Regions from separate parts of the Paenibacillus sp. RC73 genome, predicted to be linked through region 1. Evidence: riboswitches for the same ligand, from Rfam matches in the RefSeq annotation. Region 1 holds a riboswitch; the other holds the start of a gene.

Region 1 (5,610 bases):
TCTCCGTTAAAAAGAACTTGCCCGCTCGTCAGCTTATTTAGACCGATGATCGTCCTTCCTGTAGTCGTTTTTCCGCAGCCGGATTCTCCAACCAGCCCGTACGACTGACCCGCCTCAATGCTGATGGACACACCATCCACTGCTTTTACCTGATCGACCACACGCTGGAAGAAACCACCGCGCACCGGATAATGGACTCTCAGATCATTTAGCTCCAGCAGTGCCATGAGCAGCTTCCCCCTTTGCCTCGTCTTCAAAATGAAAATGCTGATAACATGTACAGCGGACCCAATGCCCGGGAGAAATCTCACTTAAATGGGGATGATCCTCATGCGTTTCATGCTGAATCCAGGGGATACGTGGAGCAAAGCGGCAGCTATTGCGGGGAATATCCTGCAAGGAAGGGACGATTCCTCCGATGACGTGCAACGGTTCTCCCTTGGTATGTGATCCCGGCATGGATGCGAGCAAAGAGCGCGTATACGGATGCTGGGGCTGTCGGAACAATTCAAAAACATTGGCGCTTTCCACGATTTCTCCGGCATACATGACCACCACGCGGTCCGCCACCTCTGCCACAACGCCAAGATCGTGCGTAATCAGGATAATGCCGCTTCCAGTCTCCTGTTGAAGCTGCTTGAGCAAGTCGAGAATTTGAGATTGAATGGTTACATCGAGCGCTGTAGTCGGCTCGTCTGCAATAATGAGGGCAGGACGACAAGCGATGGCAATGGCGATCATCACACGCTGCCGCATCCCCCCTGACAGCTCATGCGGATACTGGTCGTATACACGTACGGGATTCGGAATATCCACACTCTCCAGTAATTCCAGCACACGCACCTTTTTCTGCTTCGTAGAGAGGGTCGTATGATAATCGAGGTTTTCCTCAATTTGCTTACCAATGCTCATTAGCGGATTCAGTGCTGTCAGCGGGTCCTGAAAAATCATGCCGATGCCTGCTCCGCGGATTTTGTTCATTTGCCCTGTGGAGAGACGATTCAGATCCGTGCCTTTAAAAAGAATCTGTCCCTCCACGCGGGTACGCTCCAGATCGTGCAGTTGTGCTATCGAAAGCGCCAGCGCGCTTTTGCCGCAGCCGGACTCTCCGACCACAGCCAGCACTTCATTGGGATTGACCGTCAGATCCAGATGGTCAACTGCGGGGTAATATTGATCCTTAATGCGAAAAGATACCGTTAACCCTTTGATCTCCAACACCGGCTCGATACTCAATGTGTGTGCTTCCTCCGTTCTCCATGGCCTTGTCCTGCTTATGCACGCCACGCTTGATGTTAAACCTCTCATCAACATTACATACCGATTTAGTCGGAATAATTTGAATTCATCCTATCACCAGTATATGGATATATCAATTAAGATTAGACTATCATGATCATTTAAAAAACCAATGATTCAGCAGCAGCGCGACCTTTCTGGCACAAAATGTAATGAAATAACCAACCACAGGTTAATTTTCAGCGCAAAAAAAGCCGCCTGACGCCCTTAAAGGGATCAAGCGACTGGCTGGTCCAGCTCAAATTGTACTCTCTTCGCTGGTTACGAAGCCGCTCCATAGGAGCCGGACTTGAACGTTCTTGGATCGTACCATTTGTAGCCCGCTGCCGGAGCAGCCCAAGGCTCAGGCTGCGGTTCTGTAGAAGCCGCAGGCTCCTCGAACGGCAGCAGCTGTGTTGGCTGGTCCAGCGTCAGACCCGCCACATCGGACAGCTTCGTATAGTCCTGCTTCCATGCAAGCCATTGGACGGTTTGTACCAGGAAGGTGGAATCGTCGACTTCCTTGAAACCATCGTACGTCTTCTTCGACTGTCCGTTTTCCTCACGTACATATTTCGGCGTGGCATCCTCAACTGGCGAAGAATCACCGATAAATGCTGCCTTGCCCTGACCTACCTTGGCTACAGCAGCATAAGGCCCTTCAGCACGGCCCCCGCCGTTATAGACACCCTGGTCCACGGCATTGCCCCATTTTTTCGTGCCTGTAGGAATATAAGCGATTCCTTTAGCCTTGGTCGGATCCATAATCGCCAATGTAGAACCAGCATGCATGGCAATCGAACGTACACCCTTCGTAATGCCGAAGGATTGATCTGCCGCTACGATATCCGTGGCATTTACGTCACCGAGTGCATTGTAGCGAAAACGAACGCCAAAGTTCGTTGCCAGCCAGTCGGAACTGGTTAGTCCCTGCATAGCTGGTGATGCAGCTTCTTCTGTAGTCATCCCTTTGGCCGGATTGGAATAGGCTCCACGGCGGTAGCCGTTCATAACCTCGGAGGAATCCCAACGGTTTTTGTTCCGGTCTGCGTTATAGTGGTCAGAAATGAAGAAAATACTGCCTCCATTCTTCACATATTGAACCAGAGCAGCTTGCTCGGATGCCTTAAAGGCAACATTGGCTTCACCAATGATGAACACATCATATGGGCGCAGCTTGTCGTACGTTATAGCCTGCTCGCCATAGGTAAAAGGAATGGAACGGTTCAACGGGTCCACGGTAAAACCAGCATTACGCAGTCCGCTGGCAAAATCGGAAAAGGCTCCATCTATAACCCAATCCGCCGCTCCGGCTGTCTGTGCGTGCGTATTATCGAACAGCACTTTTTTGCCTTTTCCATCCGGCAATGTAGTACCAGGATCAGGTTCGCCAGGGTTCCCAGGCTCGCTTCCGCTTACCAGTTCCAGAGCGCTTGGGCTTTTCACTCCACCAAAATTGTTATAGGCACCCAGCGCACCCGTCACGCGAATTTTGCTGCCGATCAGCTCAGGATGGCCTGACAGCCCGAATGGTCCTCTATACGCGGATGTCAGTTGCACATTTAACAGATTAGATGTATTGCGTTCACTCGCCTGATCCGCAATCAGTACGTTAAAATCATTTGCAAATGGGGCAGAGAAATTAGCCGTTTTCGATCCAGTGGCATGTCCGACGACGTAGCCTTCTACCGTCACCGTACCTCCGCTGCTTTGACGCTGAAGCGCTTCCGCTACCGTCAACGCGCCCTCTGCCTTGACCTGGCCGAATGGAACGAAGAGTCCTACCAGCAGTGATACGATTGCCGCCAGATGCAGCATTCCTTTCAAGCGTGAACCTGTGAACCGAAAACCTTTTACCATACGTAAATGTCCCTCCCATTATTCCATAAATTAGCTTGTCCTCTATCAGATTAGCTATCAACCTTCTAATTCCTTCCTGATTTCATCCATAATTATGTAAAATTTAATCTTTTTTATTGAGAAGATTCCTGATTCTGTAAAATACCAACCTGTGATTGACACCGGGCATGGCATACATTACGCTTAGGAGGAATTGTTGAACGGTATACGCGAATGAAGATGACGGGAGAGCCTGTCCGGGAATCACATCCCGGCAGCACCGAAGGAGCAAGACGTCAGCACCCGGCTGGCGGATAATCTCTCAGGTCCATGTATCGTCATCTGACGCAACTCTGGAGAGAGCGCAAGCCACCCAAGGGGTAAGGCGGTATACACCGCACGAAACTCTCAGGTAACGAGGACAGAGATAAGGGAAATTTCCTTATCCTGTCCTTTTTTGTGCTTACATGCTGCGTCAGCATTAGAAACCGTCACACCCGCGCAAAGGCGCGGCAGCACCATATACTATGATATTCAAACATACAGGGGGCCACACCATGCGTTTCAAAGATGTATTTTCCATTATCGGTCCGGCTATGACCGGACCCTCCAGCTCACATACCGCTGGCGCGGTGCGGCTCGCACGTGTTGCCAGGCACTGGCTCGGTGTGCAACCTGACCGTGCCCGCATGACGCTGTACGGCTCATTTGCCGATACGTACAAGGGACACGGCACAGACCTGGCACTCATTGCCGGACTGCTGAATTACGATACAGACGACTACCGGATTCCGGATGCTGAGCAATGTGCAGAGCAGGCCGGGATGGAAGTAGAGTTCGCTGTCAGCGGACTGCCCGCCCCTCATCCGAACACGGTCCGCTTCGAGCTATGGAAGGGTGAAGATCAGCGCACGCTGCTAGGCTCCTCCATCGGCGGTGGAAACATTCATGTTCAACAGCTCAACGAATTCCGGGTCAATCTAACCGGAGAGTTGCCTACGCTGGTGCTTCTTCACTCGGATAAGCCCGGAACATTGGGCGCGGTGACTTCAGCGCTGGGCGCGGCTGACATTAACATTGCCTATATGCACGTGGATCGCAAAGGCCGGGATGGCGAAGCGCTCACTGCTATTGAAACCGATAGCCCCGCTCCGGCTGAATTAATTGCCGAGCTGCGGGCTTTGCCTCATATGTATGGAATCAAAATGATTAACTTGAAAAAAGGAGCTGAATCCGATGCGGTTTAGCCATCTGCATGAATTAGGTGCCTTGTGCGCCGAGGAATCCACTACGATTGGTCGCCTGATGATCAAGGAACAGGTACAAGAGACGAACACACCGGAGGAAGAAATCTTCCGCCAAATGGCTGATTATTATGAAGTCATGAAGGAGGCCGTTCATCGCGGACAAACACAGGACACTGTATCCCGCAGCGGATTGACAGGCGGCGACGGCAAACGCCTGGCGGAATATTTGCGTGCAGGGGAAACCTGCTCCGGCGATGCCTCGGCACTCGCCATGGCGTACGCCCTTTCCGTGTCAGAGGTCAATGCGTCCATGGGTCGCATTGTCGCCACACCCACCGCAGGCTCATGCGGGGTCATCCCCGGTGTGTTCATCAGCGCGCAGGAGCGGTTCGGCTGGGATGACGAGCATATGGTGCGCGGACTGTTCGCCGCTGGAGCGATTGGCTACGTCATCGCCAACAATTCCTTCATCTCCGGTGCGGAGGGAGGCTGTCAGGCCGAGATTGGCTCAGCCATCGGGATGGCCGCAGGGGCCATGGTCGAGCTGCGCGGCGGTACGCCAGAGCAGGCCATCCATGCAGTGGGCCTCGCGCTCAAGAACACGCTCGGCCTGATTTGCGACCCCGTCGCCGGACTCGTGGAGATTCCGTGCATCGTGCGCAACGGGCTGGGAGCCGTGACCGCGCTTGCCGCCGCGGATATGGCTCTGGCGGGTGTGCGCAGCGCCATCCCGTCTGACGAAGTCATCGACGTGATGCTAGAAGTCGGCAGCGCGATGCCGTCCAAGCACCGCGAGACAGCCAAGGGCGGCCTGGCCCAAACGCCGACCGGCAAGCGTCTGACGGAGTCGCTTACGCGCAACATACCAGCCAAGAAGGATAAGTCGTAGCTTTCAGGCGACTGCCACCCCAAATAACACATGGGGAGAGAACAGTCGCCTTATAAAAAAAGAGCAAGCATGTCGTCCTTAGACGTATGCTTGCTCTTTTTTTTACTGTACGTTCACCTGTACCTTCGTCGTTTTCCCTGCATATTTCACGGTAATCACAGCTTTACCTTTACCCTGTGCCTTAATGCTGCCGTCTTTGACCGTGGCAACAATAATTCGGGACGAGGACCAGACTGCCGGCTTGGATACATCCTTCTCCGACTCATCCTTATACGTAGCTGTAGCCGTAACCTTAGCTACCTGTCCTGCTTTCAAATTCAGCGAGACTTCGTCGGTTTGCAAATATTTAAGCGTATC
Region 2 (5,610 bases), on a different contig from region 1:
CGGCAAAAGCTCTGCCACCGGACGCCGGGGAACATCGCATTCAGGCAGGGAATAGGCGATACGGCCCGGTCTGCTCAATTCAAAAATGAGCGCCTGCTCATGCTTTTTCATCTGATTCCGACTGGATTCGACTTCTGGATTCGGTGTACCCTGATCTTGTCCTGTAGTATGCGTCATAGCAATCCCCCCAAGGTATGCACGAATTGATCGATCTCTTCCTTTGTTCGTTGCTCTGTCACGGCAATCAGCAAGTGACCTGCATATTCCTCATAATCTCGCCCTAAATCGTAGCCGCCGATAAATCCGGCAGCAAGCAATCCGGCTTGCAGTTTATTCATATCGGTACCCTCAGGTAACCGCAGGGCAAACTCGTTAAAGGTGGGTGCAGTAAAGGAGGCAGTCACGCCCTTCAAGCCGAGTAGTTGCTCCAATGCGTAGCGGCTTTTGTGCAGGTTTAGCTCGGCTACTTCCGCGATGCCCTGTCTACCCATGACGGACAAATACACAGAGGCAGATAAAGCGAGCAGTGCCTGATTGGAGCATATGTTAGAGGTGGCCTTTTCCCGACGGATATGCTGCTCCCGTGCCTGCAAGGTCAGCACGAAGCCGCGTTTACCGTTGCGATCTGTGGTCTGGCCCACAATACGGCCGGGGATACGGCGCATATGCGCCTGAGAAACGGCAAAGTAACCACAGGTTGGGCCACCGAGGGAGGAGGAGATGCCAAGCGGCTGCGCGTCTCCTACGACAATATCCGCGTCCTGCTTGCCGGGCGCTTCCAGCAAGCCCAATGCCAGTGGATTGGCACTGACGACCATAAGACCCTTGTGCGCATGGATCAGGTCAGCCATCGGCTTCAGATTTTCCACGGCCCCGAAAAAATTAGGGCTTTGGACCAAAACTGCCGCCGTCTGCTCCGATATGGCCGCCGTTAATGCCTTCACGTCAGTTACACCATCTGCACAGTCGATCTCCACGACATCCAAATCCAGCCCGCGTGCATAGGCAGCCAACACCTGACGTGCCTCCGGATGGACGGTCCGCGATACGATAAGCTGCTTGCGGCGGGTGGCAGCGGCGGCCAATGAGCCCGCTTCTGCCAGCGCAGTCGCTCCATCATACATACTGGCATTGGCTACAGCCATGCCTGTTAATTCGCATATATACGATTGAAATTCGAAGATGGCTTGCAGCTCGCCCTGGCTTACCTCCGGTTGATAAGGAGTGTAGGCCGTATAAAATTCCGAGCGTGAAGTGATATGCTGGATGACGGATGGAATATGATGATCGTAAATCCCTGCGCCGAGAAAGCTGGCGTGCGTGTCAGTATTGGCATTTTGCCCGGCCAGTCCTGATAAGTGGCGGGTTAAGGCTCTTTCGTCTAACCGAGAAGACAGGAGCAGCTCCCCCTTATACCGGATCGCCTCGGGAATATCGCTGAATAAATCGTCGATGGACGATGCGCCGACCACGCGCAGCATTTCAGCTTGATCCTGCTCGGTCATGGGAAGATAGCGGTGTTGTTTCATTGGGTCTGGCTCCTTTCAACCAACAAGATCGTAAAAACGTAAAACGATTAACAAATGATTAATAAACGATTGCCCACTGGGCAGCGGTTAGTAACGGATCACGATAGTTATAGTAAGACGAGCGTTTAAATCAGCGTGGACGTTTATAAAAGGGCGCTGCTACTACCTCGGCGCGCAGGCGCTTGCCACGAATCTCGACCTCCAGCGGTGTGGATAGGGAACTGAAATGACTGTCCACCAGAGCCAAACCCAGATTACGCTTTAAGGTGGGCGACTGGGTTCCCGTTGTGACCTCGCCAATGTGCTGTCCTTCCGCAAAAACGGGATAATGGGCACGCGGGATGCCGCGGTCGAGCATTTCCAGTCCGATCAGCTTGCGGGGAATACCTTGTTCTTTCTGACGTTGCAGGGCCTCTCTCCCGATAAAATCTCCCTTATTCAGCTTGACGAAGAAGCCTAAACCAGCTTCCAGTGGCGAAATGGTAGCGGACAACTCCTGTCCGTACAGCGGTAGCCGCGCCTCGAAGCGCAGCGTATCCCTGGCTCCAAGTCCGGCGGGAACCAGACCATACGGCTCACCGATGCGAAGCAATCCGTCCCACACTGCCGGTGCATCCGCCGTGGGCACATAAAATTCAAAGCCGTCTTCCCCCGTGTATCCGGTGCGGGAGACGAGCGCTTTTGCCCCGAACAATTGCACATCCTCATTGAATCGGAAGGATGCCAGCTTCGTAATGTCCGTGTCTGTCACGGCTGCGGCAATACGCGCAGCTTCAGGTCCTTGCAATGCCAGCAGTGCTACCGCATCTGATACGTTTTCCAGATGAACGGATGCAGGAGCATGGCGAAGCAACCAATCCCAATCTTTGTCGATATTCGAGGCGTTCACAACGAGCATGTAACGCTCCGGCCCTTTGCGGTAAACAAGCAGGTCGTCTACTACACCTCCATCCGGGTAACACAGCAGCGAATATTGGGCCTGGCCCGGCTCCAATTGGCTGACATCGTTCGTCGTCACCTGTTGCAGAAATGCTTCGGCTTCCTGGCCCTCGACCAGGAATTCACCCATATGCGATACATCGAACAATCCCGCACGTTGTCGGACAGCCTCATGCTCCTTTTGAATGCCGCTGAACTGTACAGGCAGCTCCCAGCCGCCAAAATCAATGCAACGAACCCCCGGCAGCGTGCCGTAGGAGGAATACAGCGACGTTTTTCGCAAGTTAGTCATTTTTTCACTCCTATCCAGTGTGATCAGCTAAACAAAAAAGACAGGCTGAAAAAAACGTATGGACGGCAGTCCACACACTTTTCTTCAGCTCTGTCCTTGATACCTGAGAGTTACCCCGGTGTGTACCAGGTTTCCCCTTGGGTGATCCGCCTGTATGGCGAATGCTCTCCAGAGATGCGTCCGGCAGAGGTCCTTTTGCCTGAGAGATTCACCTGCGGTGCAGGTTTACTCCTTCGGCGCTGCCCTTGGATCAGCTATACGTCATCCGGCCCTGCCGGTAACAGCTTGATCCGACTCGCTTGCTACCTTGTTTTCACAGGCGGCAACAGCTATGCGAGTTTTGGCAGTCTCTCCCTCCACGTTCATCCGCGTTTACAGTTATCGGGTATTTCTAAAAGCACTTGTTATAACCCATTAATACGCAAATTTATTTGAAATGTCAACAAAAATGTCATCAACATCATTTTATAAAACATTTTATTCATAAATAAGGATATGTAAGCGTTTGTTATATCCTGCCGTATTTTTAGCTAGAACGATATATGGAGAAATGTGAAATATTTTTGTTAGTATTATTGACATGAGAGTTCTTGTTGTCATAATCTTAACCTGTCACAGACGGGTAGGCGAAACGATGTAATCCATATGGAAGCGAGGCGAGCAGGATGAGTGAAGTGAAGCAGCAATTTTGGTACACAGAGGAACATGAGTGGGTTCAGCGCACAGAGGATGGAACGGTACGAATCGGTATTACGGACTTTGCACAGCATCAGCTGGGGGATATCGTTTTTGTGGAGCTGCCTGGGGAGGGAGCAACGATTGAGCAGGGGGCAGAGATCGGTACTATTGAATCGGTAAAGACAGTATCCGACCTGTTCGCTCCGGTGACGGGAACGGTGTTGAAGGTGAATGAAGCGCTGGAAAGTACGCCTGAGCTGGTGAACGAGTCTCCCTATGAAAAAGGCTGGATGATCGAAGTGGAGATTGGAGGAGATGTAGAGGAATCATTAAGCAAGCTGCTGTCTGCGGATCAGTACGAGCAGTTGACTGCCAATGAGTAATAATGGGGCAAAGTAGGTTGGATAACTGAATAAGAGTGGCGTTTGTCCACTCGGTTTTGTATAAAAATAGTCGCGATGATTGGGCATAGCGGCTATTTTTTGCTGTCTTTTTTGGCAAGCGTAATTACGTTCTTTTTCCCTTGTTTGGAGGATATTCCTTGTATAGAAATGGTATAGATGACGCATGGTTTCTCGACTAAATTCTAACGTTTCAGGCCACATTAAGAGGAATTATGCCTAATGATTTCGCGCCTGTTTATCTTAAATTTAAATGTTGTCATCAACGTTCATGACGAAAGTACGTTTTCATTTCGTTGATGAAGATAGCGTTGTCATTTAGTATGAATTTTAAGAAAAGGTAGTGATGCTTATTACCTGGGTATTTTGCAACAATCCCAAGAGCGATTTCAAATCAGCAATAGATAGATCGAAACGGTTTAGTTCGTTTATCTATTGTACTTTCGAGCGTTGGGAATCGAATGATGCAAAATACTGACCTATAAGGAGGATATGAATATGAGCACAGTGGACGCAAAGTCCAATTCAAACGGAGGCGCTCGCGTTGCCGTACAGCGTTTCGGTCGTTTTCTCAGCGGTATGGTTATGCCCAATATGGGGGCCTTTATCGCGTGGGGATTGATCACGGCACTCTTTATTCCGACCGGATGGTTCCCGAATGAGGGTTTTGCACAACTGGTTGATCCGATGAAAAATTATTTGCTGCCGCTGCTGATCGGTTATACGGGTGGCACAATGATTCACGGACAGCGCGGAGGTGTGATCGGGGCCATTATGACGATGGGTGTCATTGTCGGGGCGGACATTCCGATGTTCCTCGGCGCGATGGTAGCGGGTCCGCTGGCTGCATGGATATTGAAGAAATTCGACAAAGCGATTGACGGCAAAGTTAAATCAGGCTTTGAAATGCTGGTCAATAACTTCTCGGCAGGGATTATCGGGGCGATTTTAGCGCTGCTTGCTCATGTGGCAATCGGACCGTTTGTACAAATTATCAGTCAAGTGTTGTCAGCAGGGGTACAGTTCCTCGTGAACGCAGGGCTTTTGCCGCTCGTCAACCTCATTATTGAGCCCGGAAAAGTATTATTTCTAAACAACGCACTGAACCACGGAGTATTGAGTCCGATTGCGCTGGAGGAGGCTTCAAGAACAGGCAAATCCGTTTTGTTCATGCTTGAATCGAACCCTGGACCAGGGCTCGGTATTTTGCTGGCCTACTGCCTGTTTGGTAAAGGCCCTGCGAAGTCGTCGGCTCCCGGCGCGGTTATCATTCACTTTTTCGGCGGGATTCATGAAATTTATTTCCCTTATATTTTGATGAAGCCGATTCTGATTCTTGCTGCTATAGCAGGGGGTGTGGTGGGAACGTTCTGTTTCATGCTGACAGGTGCCGGACTGGTAGCAGCTCCTTCACCGGGTAGTATCATCGCTTATTTCCTGATGACGCCAAAAGGCGGATATTTGCCAATGCTGAGCGGTGTGATTGCTGCTGCGGTCGTATCGTTTGCTGTTGCTGCTGTGTTACTCAAGACAGGTAAGCAAAAAGAAGAGGGGCTTGAGGAAGCGGCATCCCGCATGAAGGATATGAAAACTCAAAGCAAGGCTGCAGGCGAAAATACCACTGTAACGGAAGATAACCGCGAAGCTGATCGGGCTGCGGAGATTGGTGAAGTTCAAACGGTCAAGGATAAATCAGATGTGAACAAGATCGTCTTTTCCTGTGATGCAGGTATGGGCTCAAGCGCTATGGGCGCCTCGATTTTACGCAAAA

The links. A riboswitch is a leader RNA that binds a small molecule or an ion and turns the genes downstream of it on or off. The one in region 1 is predicted to bind glycine.
Region 2: another riboswitch for glycine. It lies ahead of gcvT (glycine cleavage system aminomethyltransferase GcvT); the one in region 1 lies ahead of sdaAB (L-serine ammonia-lyase, iron-sulfur-dependent subunit beta).

What each region holds. Positions count from the first base shown of each region.
Region 1 is NZ_JBIYCV010000013.1:20,031-25,640, reverse strand. It holds gene ABH897_RS23660 (ABC transporter ATP-binding protein) at 1-227, opposite strand, end outside; gene ABH897_RS23655 (ABC transporter ATP-binding protein) at 205-1,236, opposite strand; gene ABH897_RS23650 (DUF6359 domain-containing protein) at 1,561-3,138, opposite strand; glycine riboswitch at 3,352-3,465, shown strand; gene sdaAB (L-serine ammonia-lyase, iron-sulfur-dependent subunit beta) at 3,675-4,364, shown strand; gene sdaAA (L-serine ammonia-lyase, iron-sulfur-dependent, subunit alpha) at 4,354-5,253, shown strand; gene ABH897_RS23635 (Ig-like domain-containing protein) at 5,356-5,610, opposite strand, start outside.
Region 2 is NZ_JBIYCV010000008.1:159,568-165,177, reverse strand. It holds gene gcvPB (aminomethyl-transferring glycine dehydrogenase subunit GcvPB) at 1-177, opposite strand, end outside; gene gcvPA (aminomethyl-transferring glycine dehydrogenase subunit GcvPA) at 174-1,529, opposite strand; gene gcvT (glycine cleavage system aminomethyltransferase GcvT) at 1,660-2,760, opposite strand; glycine riboswitch at 2,841-2,937, opposite strand; glycine riboswitch at 2,938-3,126, opposite strand; gene gcvH (glycine cleavage system protein GcvH) at 3,426-3,821, shown strand; gene ABH897_RS19745 (PTS mannitol transporter subunit IIBC) at 4,338-5,610, shown strand, end outside.